Regions from separate parts of the Streptomyces sp. NBC_01255 genome, predicted to be linked through region 1. Evidence: riboswitches for the same ligand, from Rfam matches in the RefSeq annotation. Region 1 holds a riboswitch; each other region holds the start of a gene.

Region 1 (6,279 bases):
CGCCGCTGGCGTCTCAACCACTCGCCGCTCTTCCTGGACTTCCTCGAGGGAAAGGCCGATTTCCCCTGCACGGCCTGGGCCATTCCCAACTACTCGCTCTTCGGCTGGCAGCGACCCTGCTATCTGATGAGCGACGGCTACGTCCCCACGTACCGCGAACTCGTCGAGGACACCGACTGGGACAAGTACGGCCGCGGAAAGGACCCGCGCTGCGCCAATTGCATGGCGCACTGCGGCTACGAGCCCACCGCCGTCCTCGCCACCATGGGTTCCCTCAAGGAGTCCCTGCGTGCGATCCGGGAGACCGTCTCCGGGAACAACGGGTGAGTGACTCGTGAAGGGTGAGTTCGACCTGCGGGCGCTGCTCGCCGAGCGCGGCGGTGAGCGGTACGAGCTGCACGCCAAGCACCTCAACCACCAGCTGCCGCGCATGCTCCACACCATCGGCTTCGACAAGGTGTACGAGCGGGCCGAGGGTGCCCACTTCTGGGACGCCGACGGCGTCGACCACCTCGACATGCTCGCCGGATTCGGCGTGATGGGTCTCGGACGGCACCACCCCGTCGTCCGCAAGGCCCTCCACGACGTCCTGGACGCCCAGCTCGCCGACCTCACCCGCTTCGACTGCCAGCCCCTGCCGGGGCTGCTCGCCGAACGCCTCCTCGCCCACAGCCCCCACCTCGACCGGGTCTTCTTCGGCAACAGCGGCACCGAGGCCGTCGAGACCGCCCTCAAGTTCGCCCGGTACGCCACCGGGCGGCCCAGGGTCCTCTACTGCGCCCACGCCTTCCACGGGCTCACCACCGGCTCGCTCTCGGTCAACGGCGAGCAGGGCTTCCGGGAGGGCTTCGACCCGCTCCTGCCGGACACCGCGATCGCCCTCGGCGACCTCGAAGCCCTGGAGCGGGAGCTGCGCCGCGGCGACGTGGCGGCCTTCGTCGTGGAGCCGATCCAGGGCAAGGGCGTCCAGGAGGCGCCGCCCGGCTTCCTGCTCGCCGCCCAGGAGCTGCTGCACCGGCACGGCGCGCTGCTGATCGTGGACGAGGTGCAGACCGGCCTCGGCAGGACCGGCGACTTCTACGCGTACCAGCACGAGGCGGGGGTCGAACCGGACCTGGTCTGCGTCGCCAAGGCGCTCTCCGGCGGCTACGTGCCGGTCGGCGCCACCCTCGGCAAGGACTGGATCTTCAAGAAGGTCTACTCGTCCATGGACCGGGTCCTCGTCCACTCGGCGAGCTTCGGATCGAACGCGCAGGCCATGGCCGCCGGGCTCGCCGTCCTCTCGGTCATGGAGAGCGAGGACACGGTCGCCCGCGTCCGGCGGATCGGCGGGCTGCTCCGCTCCCGCCTCGAGGAGCTCGTACCCCGGTACGAGCTGCTGCACGAGGTCCGCGGGCGCGGGCTGATGATCGGGATCGAGTTCGGCCGGCCGACGTCGCTGGGGCTGCGCGGCCGCTGGGCCATGCTCCAGGCGGCCCGGAAGGGTCTCTTCGCCCAGATGGTCGTGGTGCCGCTGCTCCAGCGGCACCACATCCTCACCCAGGTCTCGGGGGACCACCTGGAGGTGATCAAACTGATCCCGCCGCTGGTCATCGACGAGGCGGACGTGGACCGGTTCGTCACCGCGTTCACGGCGGTCATGGACGAGGCCCACGGCGGCGGCGGGCTGATGTGGGACTTCGGGAAGACCCTGGTGAAGCAGGCCGTGGCGCAGCGCTGAGCCGGACGAGTCCGCGATCTTTGCCTCTGAGGCAAGAAACTTGCCTCAGAGGCATGATCCTGGCGCAATGGACGCATGGACCACGTCCCCGGGGAAGCCTCCCCGGACTCCGCCACCCCCGACGTCCTGCCCGACGTCGCCCCGCAGCTGCGGGCCCTGCGCCGCCGCCGGGGACTCACCCTGGAGGCCGCCGCCCAGCGGGCCGGCCTCTCGCCGGCCCACCTCTCCCGGCTGGAGACGGGGAACCGGCAACCGTCGCTGCCGATGCTGCTCGGCCTCGCCCGTATCTACGGTACGACGGTCTCCGAGCTCCTCGGCGAGGCTCCGCCCGAGCGTGACCCCGTCGTCCGGGCCGGCCGCTCCGAACCCGTCGAGGCCGACGGCTGGATCTACCGGCAGGCCGGCGGCGCCGGGCGGGCGCTCCAGTGCCTGCGCGTCCACGTGCCGTACGCCACCCGGGCCGACATCGTGCGGGTCCACCCCGGCGAGGAGTGGATCCACGTCCTGGAGGGGCGGGTGCGGCTCGCGCTCGGCGACGCCGTCCACGTCCTCGATCCCGGGGACAGCGCGCACTTCGACTCGCTGACCCCGCACCGCATCGGCGCCGCCACTCCCGGCGGGGCCGAGCTGCTCTTCGTCCACACCCTGATGCAGAGTCCCGTCGCCGAGCTGTGCCTCGGCGACGGAACCCCGCACCGGCGCTGATACCGCGCCTCCTCGTGAGAACGTGCCCCTTCGCCAGAAAAGGACCGAGATGTCCGAGAAGTCACGACCTGTCACCGGTGAAGAGCGCGGGGAAGGCAAGTTTCCCAAGGGGCTGGCCCTCCGCCTCTTCGCGTACCTGATCGCCGGGCACCTCTTCGCCGGCTTCCTCTACCTGCTCTTCATGCTCGGCGGGCAGAACCAGTAGAGCGGCGCCCCGGGCGGGCTCACGCCTCCGTGAGGAAGCGCTCCCGCAGCCGCTCGCGGGTCTCGGGGGCCAGCTTCAGCCCCTCCGTGAGGTAGGTCTCGACCGAGCCCCACGTCGCCTCGATCGTCTCGAAGGCGCCCCGCAGATACTCCACCCGCGCGTCGAAGAGCGGGCTCAGCAGCTCCATCACCTCGGGCGACATCGCGTCCGCGCCGGTGGAGCTGCGGCGCACCTTGTAGCGGCGGTGCGGGTCGTTCGACTTCACGTAGTCCGCCTCGATCGCCTCGACCTCGACGCCGAGGGCGAGCAGCGTGATCGCGATGGAGAGGCCGGCGCGGTCCTTGCCCGCCGCGCAGTGCATCAGGGCCGGGACGCTCTCCTCGGCCATGGAGTGCAGGATCCGGCTGTGCTCCGACGTCCGCTCGACCACCATCTTCCGGTACGAGTCGGACATACGGGCCGCCGCCTTGCCGTCGCCCAGGATGTCCCGCAACTGCGCGATGTCGCCGTCGCACACCAGCTTCCAGAACTCCTTGCCGTCGGCGGGGTCGTTGAGGGGTATGTTCACGTTTCGCACGCCGGGGAGCTCGACGTCCGCACCCTCGACCTTGCGGTCGGCCTCGTTGCGGAAGTCGAAGACGGTGTGCAGGCCCAGTGAGGCGAGGAAGGCGGCGTCGGTCTCGGTGGCGTGGGCGAGGTGGCCGCTGCGGAAGAGGCGTCCGGGCCGCACGGCGCGCCCGTCCGTCGTCGGCAGGCCGCCCACGTCCCGGAAGTTGCGGACCTCGGCCAGCTCGGGTTCGTTCGCTTCGGTGGGCGGGACCTGCGGCAGCTGCTGCGTCACGGATGCTCCTGGGGGGTCGTCGTTCGGGGGCCCGATGCGAGATCGGTTCCTAGGGCAATCATCCAGGTGGGACGGGGTCGGCGCACCCCCTCGGACGGGAATGGGTGATCTGTCCGAAATGAGGCGTTAAGGGGAACACGCCCTGGTTGCAGGCGAGATGGGCGATGCCGCGTGAGCAGGGTCATAGATGTGACGGATCGTGGCCGAAGGCCCCGGGCAATTGCCGTACGGAAAAAGGAAATCGAAGGACCGTCATCGACGGAGGGTGACCGGAATTCCGCCCGGAATGCGGCCCGGGTAATGCCGGAGGAAATCTGCGGCTTGTTCGCTCCGACCCCGCTCGTCTAGCGTCACCGTCAATCCGGTCGGACCGCCGAATCCTGCCACCGTCCGGAATCCGCACTCATCCCATGCGTGGCAGGAGCGGGGGACCCAGGAAGTACGCCGGTCCCGCGACAACAGGACGGCTCGGGGTGAAGCCGCGTGAGAACGCGGCCGGGCATCTCCAGTCCGAACCCGACAGCTCACCTCGTAGGCGCCGGAGAGGAATTCGCCATGCCCGCGAAGGGTAAGCACCGCCGTCCCAAGATCAATTCCATCACGCGTGGTCTCGTCGTCGCCAGTACGGGAGGCGCCGTCGTCGCCCTTCCGCTCCTCGGCGCCACCGGAGCCCACGCCGCCGAGCAGGCCGCCCCGGCCGCCGTCCCCGCCCAGGCCGTCGCCGCCGCTCAGGTGAAGGCGCCCGCCGCCCTCCAGGCCGCGCCCACCGCCGCCGCGAAGGCCGCGCCGAAGACGTACTCCGTCGTCAGCGGCGACTACCTGTCGAAGATCGCCACCGAGCACCACCTCGCAGGCGGCTGGCAGAAGCTCTACGCGGACAACCGCCAGGTCGTCGGCGAGAACCCCTCGCTGATCCTGCCCGGCATGAAGCTCACGCTCGGCGCGAAGAACACCGCCGCCGCCGCTCCGAAGAGCGCCGCGCCCAAGGCCGCCGCCCCGAAGGCGGCTCCGAAGGCCGCCCCGAAGGCCGCTCCCGAGAGCACGCAGAGCTCCGAGAAGAACGGCGACTCCTCGCGTGCCTCGCGCAGCAGCCAGCGCGCCGCCGCTCCGGCCGCCGCCTCCGCCGAGTCCTCCTCGTCGCAGTCGTCGCAGACCTCCCAGTCGTCCGGGGCCTCGACCTCCGCGTCCGGCTGGGTCGCCCCCGTCAGCGCCGGCTTCTCCACCCCGTACCGCGCCTCCGGCTCCATGTGGTCCTCCGGCTACCACACCGGTGTCGACTTCACCGCCTCCTCCGGCACCACCGTCCGCGCCGTCGGCGCCGGCACGGTCGTCTCCGCCGGCTGGAGCGGCGCCTACGGCAACGAGGTCGTCATCCAGCACGCCGACGGCAACTACTCGCAGTACGCGCACCTCTCCTCCCTCTCCGTCTCGTCCGGCCAGACCGTCACCGGCGGCCAGCAGATCGGCCTCTCCGGCTCGACCGGCAACTCCACCGGCCCGCACCTGCACTTCGAGATCCGCACCTCCCCGAGCTACGGCTCCGACGTCGACCCGCTGGCCTACCTGCGCCAGCACGGCGTCTCCGTCTGACACGGACGCTCCCTGACGGCCCGGCACATGTGTGCCGGGCCGTCGGCGTATTCCGGCTTGGGAGAATCTTTATCGGTGGCATATGTCACCCTGCGTCAACCCCTCCTTACGGTCGCGTAGGTCACATCCGAAAGGGAAGGATGTGCTCCCGTGGCAGACGATTCGAGATCAAGAGACAAGAACGCATTCGGGTCGTACGCGGCGATCGGTGACAGCTTCACCGAGGGCGTCGGAGACCCCGGGCCCGACGGGACGTACGTCGGCTGGGCGGACCGCTTCGCGGTGCTGCTCGCCGACGAGCTGCCGGAGCACGACGACTTCCGCTACGCCAACCTGGCCGTACGCGGGCGCCTGCTCGACCAGATCGTGGCGGAACAGGTCCCCCGGGCGAAGGAACTCGCCCCCGACCTGGTGACCTTCTGTGCCGGCGGCAACGACATCATCCGGCCCGGCACCGACCCCGACGACGTGGCCGAGCGCTTCGAGCGCGCCGTCGCCGACCTGACCTCCGCCGTCGGCACCGTCATGGTGACCACCGGCTTCGACACCCGTGACATCCCCGTGCTCCGGCACCTGCGCGGGAAGATCGCCACCTACACGGCCCACGTCCGGTCCATCGCGGACCGCTACGACTGCCCGGTCCTCGACCTGTGGTCGCTCAAGTCCGTGCAGGACCTGCGGGCCTGGGACGACGACCGGCTGCACCTCTCGCCCGACGGCCACACCCGCGTCGCCCTGCGTGCCGCCCAGGTCCTCGGCCTGCCGGTGCCCGCCGACCCGGACCAGCCGTGGCCGCCGCGCCCCCCGCGCGGCACGCTGGAGGTCCGCCGCGACGACCTCAACTGGGCCAAGGAGTACCTCGTGCCCTGGATCGGGCGCAGGCTGCGCGGCGAGAGCTCGGGCGACCACGTCGAGGCGAAGCGCCCCGACCTCATGCCCCTGTAGGACCGCCGGGGCCGCCGACGCCGGCCGGGATCCGCTCCAGGACCCCGCCGGCGAAGACGTCGTACAGCGGCAGCGTCTCCAGATGGACGTAGCCGATGTGGCAGTCGCAGACGGCGAGGGGGCAGGCCCGGGGGCGCAGCGCGGCGCGGTACGAACCGTCGTACAGGTTCCCCAGCTCGGCCTTGACGAAGTGGCAGCGCCGCACGGTCCCCTCGCCGTCCACCGAGATCACCGACTCGCCGGTACGGCACGGCAGCCCCGCCGAGCGGTGCG
Region 2 (6,279 bases), 3.7 Mb from region 1:
CTCCACGACCCCGTTCACGAAGTCCTGGCGGTTCTCGGCGTCGCGCGAGGCGGAGGTGGCGACGAAGCGGAGCTTCTCGGCGCCCAGCTCCTCGATGACCGCGGCGTACTCGCGGCAGGCCGCGAAGGTCCGCTCCAGCGCCTCCGGCGCGAGCCGGCCCGTCTTGTCGACGCCCTGCCCGAGCCGGACGATCGTCATCCGCCGGTCCAGCTCGACGAGGTCACCCGTCTCGGGGTGGACGTCGGCGACGAGGAGACGGATCGAGTTCGTCCCGCAGTCGATTCCGGCGACCCGGGTCACTCGCCCTGCTCCTCTTCTTCCTTGTCCCCGCCCTTGTCGGCGCCCTTGTCGGCGCCCTTGTCGGCGCCCTTGTCGGCGCACGGCGTGACGCAGGCGCCCTTCGCCCACCACTCCGGCAGCATCGCGAGGGCCTCGTCGCCGAACGGGTTGACGCCCGGGCCCGCGGCCAGCGAGTGGCCGACGAGGACGTGCAGGCACTTGACGCGGTCCGGCATGCCGCCGGCGCTCGGGAAGCCCTCCAGGACCTCGATCGCGTCACGGCGGGCGATGTAGTCCTCGTGCGCGGCCCGGTAGGCGGCGGCGAGCTCCGGGTCCGTGGCGAGCCGGGCCTGCATCTCCTTCATGACCCCGTTGGCCTCCAGGGTGCCGATGGCCGAGGCCGCCCGGGGGCAGGTCAGGTAGTACGTCGTCGGGAACGGCGTGCCGTCGGGGAGCCGCGGCGCCGTCTCGACGACGTCCGGATTGCCGCACGGGCAGCGGTGCGCGATGGCGCGCAGGCCGCGGGGCGGCCGACCGAGCTGGAGCTCGAAGGCGGCGATGTCCTTCTCGGTGGGCTCGGTGCGTTCGGTCTGCGGAGGGGGCGTTTCCATGTTTTTTCGGTTGCCTTGATCGTTGTCGCGGAGGAGGGGTCAGGGGCGGTCGGCGTGGTCGACGCCGTCCCAGAGGTTGTCGTACCAGGGACGGTCCGCCGTTCCCTGGTCGGCGCGGGGCCGCTGCTCCGCGTCGGGGTCGTTCACGGTGAAGCCGGTCTCGCCGGGCAGCAGGTAGTGCAGGTGCTCGCGGGCGAGGCGGCGGACGTAGGCCGGGTCCTGGAGGCGGGCCTTCTCGTCCCGCAGCTCCTCGACCCGCCGGGCCGCCTCGGCCGCCCGGCGCTCCTGGTCGGCGATCTCGCCCTGCTGCGAGACGTAGCTCCGCATCGGGTAGGCGAGGGCCACGACGAGGGAGCAGACCACGAGGGCGAGGAAGGCCGCGCGGCCGGTGAGCCGGGAGCGGCGGGCCTGGCGGCGGGTCTGGGAGCGGTAGACACGGGCGGCGGTCTGCTCGCCGAGCAGCCTGATCCGGGTCGCGGTCGAGAACCGGTCCCGGTCCTTCGCGGCCATGTCGTGTCGCCTCCCCTGTTCATACGTACGTCCCCGCACACGGTACGGGACCGAGTACGGGGACGTACGGAAGCTGCACTACGGAGAGGTGTCAGCCCTTGATCTGCTGATCAGCCCTTGAAGCGCGGGAAGGCGCTGCGGCCGGCGTAGACCGCGGCGTCGTCGAGGATCTCCTCGATGCGCAGGAGCTGGTTGTACTTGGCGACGCGGTCCGAGCGGGCCGGGGCGCCGGTCTTGATCTGACCGCAGTTCACCGCGACGGCGAGGTCGGCGATGGTGACGTCCTCGGTCTCGCCGGAGCGGTGGGACATCATGCACTTGAAGCCGTTGCGCTGGGCCAGCTCGACGGCGTCCAGAGTCTCGGTCAGCGAGCCGATCTGGTTGACCTTGACCAGGAGGGCGTTCGCGGTGCCCTCCTCGATGCCGCGGGCGAGGCGCTCCGGGTTGGTGACGAAGAGGTCGTCGCCGACGATCTGGACCTTGGCGCCCAGCTTGTCGGTGAGGACCTTCCAGCCCGCCCAGTCGTCCTCGTACAGCGGGTCCTCGATGGAGACCATCGGGTACGCGGAGACGAGCTCCTCGTAGTACTCGGTCATCTCGGCGGCCGAGCGGGACTTGCCCTCGAACTCGTACGAGCCGTCCTTGTAGAACTCGGACGCGGCGACGTCGAGTGCGAGCGCGACGTCGGTGCCCGGGGTGTAGCCGGCCTCCTTGATGGCCTCGATGATGAGGTCCAGGGCGGCGCGGTTCGACTCCAGGTTCGGGGCGAAGCCGCCCTCGTCGCCGAGGCCGGTGGAGAGGCCCTTGCGCTTCAGCACGCCCTTGAGGGTGTGGTAGATCTCCGCACCCCAGCGAAGGGCCTCGGAGAAGGACTCCGCGCCGATCGGGGCGATCATGAACTCCTGGATGTCCACGTTGGAGTCGGCGTGCGACCCACCGTTGAGGATGTTCATCATCGGAACGGGCAGCAGGTGCGCGTTCGGGCCGCCGAGGTAGCGGAAGAGCGGGAGGTCCGAGGCCTCGGACGCGGCGTGCGCGACGGCGAGGGAGACGCCGAGGATGGCGTTGGCGCCGAGCGAGCCCTTGTTCTCGGTGGCGTCGAGGTCGAACATCGCCTGGTCGATCAGGCGCTGCTCGGTGGCGTCGTACCCGACGAGCTCCGGGCCGATCTGCTCGATGACGGCGAGGACGGCCTTCTCGACACCCTTGCCGAGGTAGCGGTTCGGGTCACCGTCGCGAAGCTCGATGGCCTCGAACGCACCGGTGGAGGCACCGGACGGAACAGCAGCACGACCGGTGCTGCCGTCGTCGAGGCCGACCTCGACCTCGACCGTGGGGTTGCCTCGGGAGTCCAGGATTTCCCGGGCTACGACGACGTCGATGGACGGCACGAGCATCTCCTTTTTGGGATGTGACGCTGGATGTGACGCATGGCCGGTGCAGGGTCGCTTGGCCTTGCGACAAGAGCCTAACCGGCTCCGGGGCTCCGGCCGGCCCTGCGCCCGCCCCCTGGGACGAAAAAGGACCCAAGGGCATGCATCTCGGGACGAAGGGCCCCAGATCTACTGGGCGGTAACCGTCAAGTCGTCCCGAACCCGGGAAACCTGACGTACGGACCCCTGACATACGGACCCCGGACACACGGAACCCCGGTCCGGCGCGCACGGGGGAGAGTGCGCCGGACCGGGGTGGTCACCGCGGGAGGGTCATAGGAGGGGTCGGGCGAGCCGCCGGACTCACCCGAGCCGCCGGGCTCACTTGAGGTGGAGCTGCTGGCCCACGTAGATGAGGTCGGCGTTCTCGACGACGTCCTTGTTCAGCTCGAAGAGCTCGGCCCAGCCGCCCTTGACGCCGTGCGCCTCGGCGATCTTGCTGAGGGTGTCGCCGGCGACGACCTTGTACTCGCCGTCACCCTTCTTGACCACCTTGCCGGTCGGGGTGGTGACCGTCTTCTTGGTGGCGGCCTTCGGGGCGGCCTGCTGCTGCGTGGCCTGCTTCGGGGCCTGGCGCTGCTCGCTGCGGGTGGTCGGCTGCTCGGTCGAGCGCTGCGGCTGCGACTGCTGCTGGGTCTCCTGCTTCGGCGCGGCCTGCTGCGGCGCGCTCTCGGCGGAGCCGCCGTCGTACGAGGCGCCGGAGAGGCCCACGCCACAGGACGGCCAGGCACCCTTGCCCTGGCCCGCGAGGACCTTCTCGGCGATGGTGATCTGCTGGGACTTCGACGCCTGGTTGGCGGTCGAGGCGTAGGCGGTGCCGCCGTACGCGGCCCAGGTGGAGGCGGAGAACTGCAGGCCGCCGTAGTACCCGTTGCCGGTGTTGATCGACCAGTTGCCGCCGGACTCGCACTGGGCGACGCGGTCCCACTCGGAGGACGTGGCGGCCGAGGCGGTGCCCGCGGTCATCAGCGGGGCGGCGACGGCGACACCGGTGACGCCGACGAGCGTGGCGACCTGGGTGGCCTTGGAGGGACGACGGTGTTTGCCCTTGCCGGAAAACAGCATGGAGATTCTCCTCACCGACGCCTACGAGGTGAGCTGTCGGGTTCGGACCAATGAGTTGTCCGGCCGCGTGTCCTAGCACGCGACTTAACCCCTAGCCGATCGTCGGCCGTCTGTCTCAACGGCCGGGGTCGGCACTTACCTTGGGTCCCCCGCTCCTGCCTACGGCGCTTACGCGACGTTCCCATCGGCCGACGGCAGGATTCGGCGTTTCGGTCGACGGGGCCCGCGGTGGCGAGCGGTTACGACCGTAGACACAGACCCACCGGAAGTTCAAAGAGGCGTATTGCGGAAATATCGCCCCTACTTGCCCTCCGGTGGGGGGCGTTTGCGCAGGTGGGAGGTGACGGGAGCAAAGTTCGCGGACGGGACACGCCAGTTGAGGCGAAGAGACCCATGTCTCACTTGCCCAGAACCGGACATAAGCTCCCGAACTACTCGGCCTTCGCTTCCGAACCGATCGTCAGGTCGAGGCTCTGACCAGGGACGATGAGGTCCGGATCGATGCCCACGGTCCCGCGGTTGGCGTCGTAGAGGGCGTTCCAGCCGCCGGGGAGTTCGTTCTCCTGTGCAATCTCGGACAGGTTGTCACCGGGCCGCACGGTGTACGCGCCCGAAGCGCCCTGACTGTCCGTTGTGTCCGAATTCTTCACCTCGTCAGCGACGGGCGTGCCGGCGGGGCTTTCCGCCAGCTTGTCCGTCGATGAAGCATGCTTTCCGGATTCGGCAGGAGTGTCCGTCTTGCCGGTTTCCTCCGGAGCTGCGTCGCCCCGGTGCTTGCCGGTGCCGGGCGTGGCCGACGAGGCGTCACCCTTCGGCGTCTCGGGCGATACGGGCGTCAGGGACGCGTCGGGCGCTGCCGGGGTGGTGGTCGAGGTGCCCGGCGCGGTCGGGCCGACCGGCGTGGCCGGCGTGGTCGCCGTGCCCGGGGCGGTCGGCGTGGCCGCCGTCGCCGGCGCGGTCGGGCTGACCGGCGCGGTGGGGCTGACAGGGGTGGCGGGCGCGGCGGGGGCCTTCGACGCGGTACGGGGCGACTCGGCGGCCTCGGTGGTCGCGGTGGCCTTGGCGGCCCTCTCCGCGGCGGTGGCCTTCTCGGCAGCGGCGGTCTCCGACGGGGTGACCGGGACGCCCGCGGTCCGGTTCGATTCCGCCACGGGCCCCGTGGGCGCCTTCGTGGCAGCGGCGGGGCCCGGGTTGACCCCGGTGACCTTGCCGTCGTTCGCCAGACCGGCGATGGGCGCGCAGGTGGCCCAGTCATTGCTGCCACCGGCGAGCGCCGTGTCGGCGATCGCGATCTGCTGGGCGCGGCTGGCCAGGTCGGGGCTGGGCGCGTAGGCGAGGCCGCCGTTCCGCTCCCAGCTGTCCTGGGTGAACTGGAGGCCGCCGTACATGCCGTTGCCGAAGTTGGCACTCCACTGGCCACCGGACTCGCACTCGGCGACCCGGTCCCAGGTCGCCGCGTCGGCGGCGGAGGCGGAGCCACTGGCGAGCAGCGGCAGCGCCAGAGCGGATCCGGTCACTCCCGCGGCGACGACGATGGCGGGGGCCTGACGGGGGCGACGGTGTCGTCCGTTCCCGGAGCGCATAGGGAGGCCTTTCGCGTGACGGCTGAGACTGCCGGGAAACGTAGCGGCATTCGAACGCTCGTCACAAGTCGATGGACCCCCGATCACGTGAAGATCACATTTCTGACGGTCCGTCAACTCACAGGAGGCGTACGGAAGGGGTGAAATCAACCGGAAGCGTGCGCAATCCCCGCATGATGAGCCCGCCGCGCCACCGCAGTTCGGCGGGATCGGCCGCAAGTCGCAGGTCGGGCAGGCGCGTCAGGAGCGTGGCCAGCGCGGCCTGTCCTTCCAGGCGGGCGAGCGGCGCCCCCAGGCAGTAGTGGATGCCGTGCCCGTACCCGAGGTGCTGGTTGTCGCGCCGGGAGAGGTCCAGCGTGTCCGGCTCCGCGAACCGCTCCGGGTCCCGGTTGGCGGCGGCGAGGACCACGAGCACCGGGTCGCCCGCCGGGATCTCCTGCCCGCCGACGGTCAGTGCCTGCGTCGCGTACCGCCAGGTCGCCATCTCCACCGGCCCGTCGTACCGCAGCAGCTCCTCGACGCCCGTCTCCAGGAGCCCCGTCTCCCCCGCCGCGACCGAGGCCTGGAGCCGCTCGCGCTGCTCGGGATGGCGGAGCAACTGGTAGACGCCGTTGCCGATGAGGTTCACGGTCGTCTCGAAGCCGGCGAAGAGGATGATGAAGGCCATGGCGGCGGCCTCGTTCTCGGTGAGGTGCTCGCCGTGGTCGGAGGCCCTGATGAGCCCCGAGATGAGGTCCTCGCCGGGCTCCTCGCGCTTGCGGTGGATCAGCTCCGCGAGGTAGCCGCGCATCTTCTTCA
Region 3 (6,279 bases), 1.3 Mb from region 1:
CACCACGAGCACCCCGAACCGCTCGCGGCCCGCGACGACGGGCGCGTACAGCGAGGCGAAGGGGAACGGCAGACTCGCGACCAGTTGGGGGAACCGCCGCATCGCGTCGTCGACGTCGGCGAGATGGACGGCCTGCCCCGAGCGGTGGACCTCCGCCACCGGGAACGGCCGGTTCGTATGCATCCGCCACCACGGGCGGAACAGCGGCCCCGGTAGCCCCACGAGGACCGAGAGCCGGAGCAGACCCGGCGTCTCCGACCGCAGGTACACCCCGCCCGCGTACCCGCCGACCGCCTCGACGGTCCGCAGCGCCGCCTCCGCGAGCACCCGCGTCAGCGCACCCGAAGCGGGCCCGTCGGCAGCCCCGGTCCCGGACGGGCGCCCGGTACCGCCCGCCGGGCCGGGGCCGGACGTGCCGTGCGAGGTCACACAGCCAGGATGCCCCTGTCATGAAAGCCCCCGCATCCCGGGCACGGCTCGAGACGCCGCCCGAGCGACCGGAACATGGTGTGCCCCCGCCCGGCCTTGTTGACCGCACGCGCCCGCACCGTCACACTCGGTCGTCGACCACCACCGGTGCCGCCATCGACGCGCGGCGCCGCCACCTCGCTGCCAGGGGGCACGATGACGGGCCGGGTTCTTCCGTACGACGTTCAAGGCGAAGGCCCCGGCCGGGCCCTCGTCCTCCACAACTGGTTCGGCGACCGCACCAGTTTCGCCCCGCTGCGCGCCCATCTCGACGAGGCCGCCGGCACGTACGCCTTCGTCGACTGCCGGGGCTACGGCGAGGCCCGCGGCATCGACGGCGCCTTCACGATGGAGGAGACCGCCGCCGACGCCCTCGCCGTCGCCGACGACCTCGGCTGGGACTCGTTCTCCGTCATCGGACACTCGATGGGCGGCAAGGCGGCCCAGCTGATGCTTCTCGACGCGCCCGACCGTGTCCGCTCCCTCATCGGCATCTCACCCGTCTCCGCCGCGGGATTCCCGCTCGACGGAGAGACCTGGGACTTGTTCGCCGGCGCCGCCGACGCCCCGGCGAACCGGCGCGCGATCATCGACAACACCACCGGCGGCCGGTACGACGACGCCTGGCTGAGCGCCCTCGTCGAGCGTTCCGTCAGCCGCTCCTCGGCGACGGCCTTCCGGGCCTATCTGGACTCCTGGTCCGGCCCCGACTTCCACGAGCGCGTCCGCGACAACCCCACCCCCGTCCTCCTCGTCGTCGGCGCCCACGATCCCGCGCTCGGTACGGAGGCGATGGAGGCCACCTGGCTGCGCTGGTACCCGAACGCGCGCCTCCACGTGCTCAAGGACGCGGGCCATTACGCCCCCGAGGAGACACCGCAGGCCCTCGCCGAGGCCATCGAGGCCTTTCTCGCCGCCTGACGGGACCTTCCGTATCCGAAGGTCGTCGGGACCGACGACTTTCGAGGACAGCGGTGGGCCGGCGCCGCATCGGATCATCGTGCTCACACCCCCACGGGACGGTCTCCGACGGACCGTCCAGGACCGGCAGGAGCACAACCGATGGGCCTCGCACAGTCGCAGCACCGCTTCCTGGTGCGGCAGAAGGTCACCCTGATGGCCAACCGCTATCTGGTGCACACCATGGGCCCGGACGGCGAGGAGGCCGAACTGGTCGCCTTCGCCCACCAGAAGCGGATGGCCCTCAAGGAGCACGTCACCTTCTACACCGACGAGTCCCAGCGCCAGGTCCTCTTCACCTTCCGGGCCCGGCAGGTCATCGACCTCGGTGCGACCTACGACGTCCACGGCGCCTCCGGCACACGGCTGGGCGGCTTCCGCAAGGACTTCGGTGCGTCCCTGCTGCGCAGCACCTGGCACCTGAACCGGGAAGGGGAGGCCCAGGAGACCACCGGACAGGAGCGGAACCGGACCGTGGGGATCCTGCGGCGCGGCTGGGAGTTCCTCCCCTTCACGGAGCTGCTCCCCTTCGTCGTGCCGTACCACTTCGACTTCGCCGAGGCCGGACGGCCCGTCATGTCCGTCGAGAAGCGTTTCGGAGTGCGCGACCGGTACGTCGTGGACATAGCCGACCCGGAGCTCGACCGGCGGCTCGCGATAGCCCAGGCCGTCGCCCTCGACGCCCTGCAGTCCCGCTGACCTGTCCCGCGGGGGCGACCCGTCTACCCTGGAGAGACGGGCAGGGGACGGGACACACCGTTCCTCCCGGCGCCCGGGCCGCGTGCGGAAGGGCGGCGGACCATGGACTTCAGCGATCGCACCGACGCGGGCCGGCAGCTGGCCGCCCGTCTCGACCACCTCAAGGGCCAGGACGTCGTGGTCCTGGGCCTCCCGCGCGGCGGAGTACCGGTGGCCGCGCAGGTCGCCGACGCGCTCGACGCGCCCCTCGACATCTGTCTCGTGCGCAAACTGGGGGTGCCGTACCAGCCGGAGCTCGCGATGGGCGCCCTGGGGGAAGGCGGCGTACGCGTCCTCAACGACCAGGTGCTGCGCGAGACCGGCGTGGGCGAGCGGGACCTCGCGGCCGTGGAGGAGCGTGAGCACGTCGAGCTCGAAGAGCGCACGCACCGTTACCGGGGCAGCCGCCCGCCCGTGCCGCTCGACGGCAGGACGGTCGTCATCGTCGACGACGGGCTCGCCACGGGCGCGACGGCGCTGGCCGCCTGCCGGGTGGTCCGGGCCAAGGGTGCCGCGCGGATCGTCCTCGCGGTCCCGGTCGCGCCGCCCGGCTGGACCGCCCGCCTCGGCGGCGAGGCCGACGAGACCGTCAGCGTCCGCGAGCCCGACTTCTTCTACGCGATCGGCCAGTTCTACCGCGACTTCTCGCAGACGTCCGACGCGGAGGTGCTCGACTGCCTCGCCCGCAGCCGGGCCGCGCGCGACCCCGTCGTCCGGGACACGGACGTCCGGATCCCGGCGACCGGCGCCACCCTCGCCGGACGGCTCGCCGTCCCCGACGGCGCGACCGGCATCGTCCTCTTCGCCCACGGAAGCGGCAGCAGCCGGCACAGTCCGCGGAACCGCGCGGTCGCGGCGGCCCTGAACCGGGCAGGTCTCGGGACGCTGCTCTTCGACCTGCTCACCGAGGCCGAGGCGACCGACCGGGCACACGTCTTCGACACCCCGCTGCTCGCCGGACGGCTGGCGAGCGCCACGGAGTGGCTGGCCGGGCACCCCGAGGGCGGCGAGCTGCCGCTCGGCTACTTCGGGGCGAGCACGGGCGCGGCCGCCGCGCTGTGGGCGGCGGCCGATCCCGGTTCCGGCGTCGCCGCCGTCGTCTCACGCGGCGGCCGGCCCGACCTGGCGGGCGAGCACCTGGGCCGGGTGCGCGCCCCGACCCTCCTGGTGGTGGGCGGCCGGGACGCGCTCGTGCTGGACCTCAACAGACGCGCTCAGGCCTTGCTGCGCTGCGAGAACCGGCTGACCGTCGTCCCCGGGGCCACCCACCTCTTCGAGGAGCCGGGCGCCCTGGAGGAGGTGGCGGAGCTCGCCACGGACTGGTTCGCCGAGTGGTTCCGGCTCAGTAGGCCCCGTTGACGTTGTCGATGGAGCCGTAGCGGTCGGCCGCGTAGTTGCAGGCGGCCGTGATGTTGGCGACCGGGTCGAACAGGTCCGTGGACGTGCCCGGGACGTGGTAGGCGTCGAAGGTCGGCTGGATGACCTGGAGCAGACCCTTCGAGGGGGTGCCGGCCACGGCGTTCGAGTCCCAGAGGTTGATGGCCCGGGGGTTGCCGGAGGACTCGCGCATCACGTTGCGGAGGATTCCGTCGTACGAACCGGGGATGCCGCGCTGGGCCATGATGTCCAGCGACTGCCGGATCCAGCCGTCGAGGTTGTCGGCGTACTGGGTGGCGGCGGCCGGGGCGGCCTTGACGGCGGGCGCGGCGGCGGGCGCCGCCTGCGCGGCGGAGGCACCCGAGGCGGCGGCCGGGGCCGCGGCACGGCGCTCGGAGCGGCTCGCCCGCTCCGTGGTCGTGGAGCTCTTCTTCTGCGCGGTCGCGGATACCGGGGCGGGCTTCGTGGCGGGCTTCGCGGAATCCCGACGAATCGTCAGTTCGAGACCGGGGTGAATGAGTGACGGATTGTCACCCACGGCGGACTTGTTGGCCCGGTAAATCGACTTCCAGCCGCCCTGAATTCCCTTCTTCTGGGCGATCAGGGAAAGCGAGTCACCACTCACCACGGTGTACGTGCGCGCGGCGGCGGGGGCCGAGGGAGCGGCAGCCGGAGCGGCGGGCTGGGCCGCGAAGGAATGCGCGGCGAAGGGCTGCGCGGCGATCTTCGGTGCGGCCGAAACGGTCTCGGCGCCGGCCGTGGCGGGGACGACCAGCGGCAGGGCCAGGGCGGCGCCGCCCGTGCCGGCGAGCGCGAGGCCGCGGGAGACGGTGCGGCGACGGGGGCGGCGGTGCTTACCGTGTGCAGGCATGACGGATGTCCTCTCCGGCGCCTGCGGGGTGAGCTGTCGGGTTCGGACGGGAGATGTCCGGCCGCGCACACGCGGCTGCACCCCGAGCCGTTCCGGATTCCGGACCGGCGAATTCGTGGGTCCCCCGCTCCTGCCGTCGGGTGAAAGGGAGGTGTTTTCGGGCGGCGGCAGGATTAGGCGTTCCGCTCGAATGGGGGTGACCGTAGGCCAGCATTGCGCCGGATAACAAGAGGATCTGATCGCCGGCTCCCGGAATTGGATCTCCGAATTCAGGGAATTCAAGATCGACCGGGCTCGGGAGGCGGTGAACTTCCGTGTGCGGTACGGGCTGCGGGTGTACGGGTCCCTGACGAGGGCGAGAGAAAGTGAACCGCGTCACCAGGAGAGTAATGTCCGAATATGCGATGTAATTCCGTTGGTGAGTAAATGGGCGGAAATTGGCCGAGGTGGGCTGTTCGCCCGCGCTGGTGCGAGTGGGGCACGCCCAGTGCGGGCAAAAGTCGCAAACTAGACATTCTTCTTGAAGGATGGAGGTACCCGACCCAGGAGCCACCCGGATGCCGACCTCCATCGCCCCGATCAGCCCGGACACCCTCGACCGCGAGGCGGCCGCTCTCTTCGAGAGCGCCACCTGGCAGCGGATCGTCACCGACTGGACCGCCCCCGCTCGGCCGGCCCCCGCGCCGGAGCGGACGCCCGAGCCCGCGGACTGGCGGGCCCTCCTCACCGTGTCCGTGGACCGGCTCGTGGCCGACGCGCTCGACGCGCTCCCGCCGTCGGCCCCCGTCGAGACGCTCCCCGGCCGCATCGGAGCCGTACTCCCGGACCGACTGCACGCCTGGCGCCGGATCGGCCGTCCCGAGCTGCGCCCCTCGGTCCACCTCGGCTACGCGCGGCTGGTGCTCACGGAGTGGGGCTGGCAGAACGCGCCGTACAAGCTGCGCGACGCGCGGGGAGCGCGCTGTGTCTGCGGCGCGCTCCTCGCAGCCCACCGCCTCGGCTACGGCAGCGCGGACACCATGAACGAGGCGGCCGCCTGGATCATGACCGAGCTCCGGTCGCAGGGATGGGGCGAGCTGATCGGTCCGTGGAACCGGGCCCCCGGCCGTACGGCCGCCGACGCGGTGGGCCTCCTCGACGCGACGATCCGCCGCGCCGCGCACGCCGGCCGGTGAGTCCTGTCGGTGAGCCCTGCCGGTGACACCGGCCGGTGCGACCGGCCGGCGTGCGCGGGTTCAGCCGGTGACGCTCGGGGCTCCGGTCTCGATGTGGCCGGTGTACCGGCGTGACCAGGTCCCGTCGATGTCGGCGAGGATCGTGAAGTCGTACCAGCCGCCGTTGTAGGCCACCGCGTTGAAGAAGTCCTCGCGGCTGGAGTTCGCCGGGACCGTGTAGGTCCACGGTCCGTCCGTGCGGTAGGCGTTCGAGCGGATCGTGAACGTCACCGGAGCAGCCGAGGTGTTGGTCATCCTGAACCACAGGGCCGTCCGGCCCGTCCCCGCCTCCGGCGCGAACCGGGCCGCGACCTCCACGGCCTTGCCGGCCTTGGACGCGTCGCCGGTGAAGCGCCGCAGGAAGCGGTTGGGGCCCATCATCGAGATGTCGTACTTCCCGGATCCCGACCCGAGCCCGATGTTGAAGTAGTCGGAGGCCGTGCCGCCCGCGTCGACCGTGTACTGCCAGGCGGCCGTGTCGCGGTGCTGGTGCGGGTGGATCGAGAAGTGCGCCGCCTGCTTGGCCTCCACCCCCTGGTTCGTCATCGAGAACCAGGCCAGGATCTTGCCGGCGGCACCGAACTCGAACCGGTCGAGGTTGCCGTTCACCTGGTACGGCAGGGCGCGCGCCGGGCGGGTGCCGGACTCCTG

What was found. A riboswitch is a leader RNA that binds a small molecule or an ion and turns the genes downstream of it on or off. The one in region 1 is predicted to bind cyclic di-AMP.
Region 2: linked by a shared signal. The riboswitch ahead of OG357_RS23710 (transglycosylase family protein) and the one ahead of OG357_RS06510 (M23 family metallopeptidase) in region 1 are both predicted to bind cyclic di-AMP.
Region 3: linked by a shared signal. The riboswitch ahead of OG357_RS01000 (LysM peptidoglycan-binding domain-containing protein) and the one ahead of OG357_RS06510 (M23 family metallopeptidase) in region 1 are both predicted to bind cyclic di-AMP.

The regions. Positions count from the first base shown of each region.
Region 1 is NZ_CP108474.1:1,520,109-1,526,387, reverse strand. It holds gene hpnH (adenosyl-hopene transferase HpnH) at 1-327, shown strand, start outside; gene OG357_RS06530 (aspartate aminotransferase family protein) at 335-1,720, shown strand; gene OG357_RS06525 (helix-turn-helix domain-containing protein) at 1,796-2,425, shown strand; gene OG357_RS06520 (DUF6126 family protein) at 2,475-2,630, shown strand; gene OG357_RS06515 (tyrosine-protein phosphatase) at 2,650-3,471, opposite strand; cyclic di-AMP (ydaO/yuaA leader) riboswitch at 3,860-4,022, shown strand; gene OG357_RS06510 (M23 family metallopeptidase) at 4,027-5,061, shown strand; gene OG357_RS06505 (SGNH/GDSL hydrolase family protein) at 5,212-6,006, shown strand; gene OG357_RS06500 (STM4011 family radical SAM protein) at 5,993-6,279, opposite strand, start outside.
Region 2 is NZ_CP108474.1:5,218,270-5,224,548, reverse strand. It holds gene OG357_RS23730 (Ppx/GppA phosphatase family protein) at 1-300, opposite strand, end outside; gene OG357_RS23725 (DUF501 domain-containing protein) at 297-890, opposite strand; gene OG357_RS23720 (FtsB family cell division protein) at 930-1,400, opposite strand; gene eno (phosphopyruvate hydratase) at 1,511-2,797, opposite strand; gene OG357_RS23710 (transglycosylase family protein) at 3,155-3,898, opposite strand; cyclic di-AMP (ydaO/yuaA leader) riboswitch at 3,902-4,075, opposite strand; gene OG357_RS23705 (transglycosylase family protein) at 4,330-5,415, opposite strand; gene OG357_RS23700 (cytochrome P450 family protein) at 5,600-6,279, opposite strand, start outside.
Region 3 is NZ_CP108474.1:239,445-245,723, reverse strand. It holds gene OG357_RS01020 (SpoIIE family protein phosphatase) at 1-429, opposite strand, end outside; gene OG357_RS01015 (alpha/beta fold hydrolase) at 625-1,389, shown strand; gene OG357_RS01010 (hypothetical protein) at 1,531-2,127, shown strand; gene OG357_RS01005 (alpha/beta family hydrolase) at 2,230-3,525, shown strand; gene OG357_RS01000 (LysM peptidoglycan-binding domain-containing protein) at 3,509-4,414, opposite strand; cyclic di-AMP (ydaO/yuaA leader) riboswitch at 4,420-4,573, opposite strand; gene OG357_RS00995 (DUF6197 family protein) at 4,972-5,589, shown strand; gene OG357_RS00990 (phosphocholine-specific phospholipase C) at 5,650-6,279, opposite strand, start outside.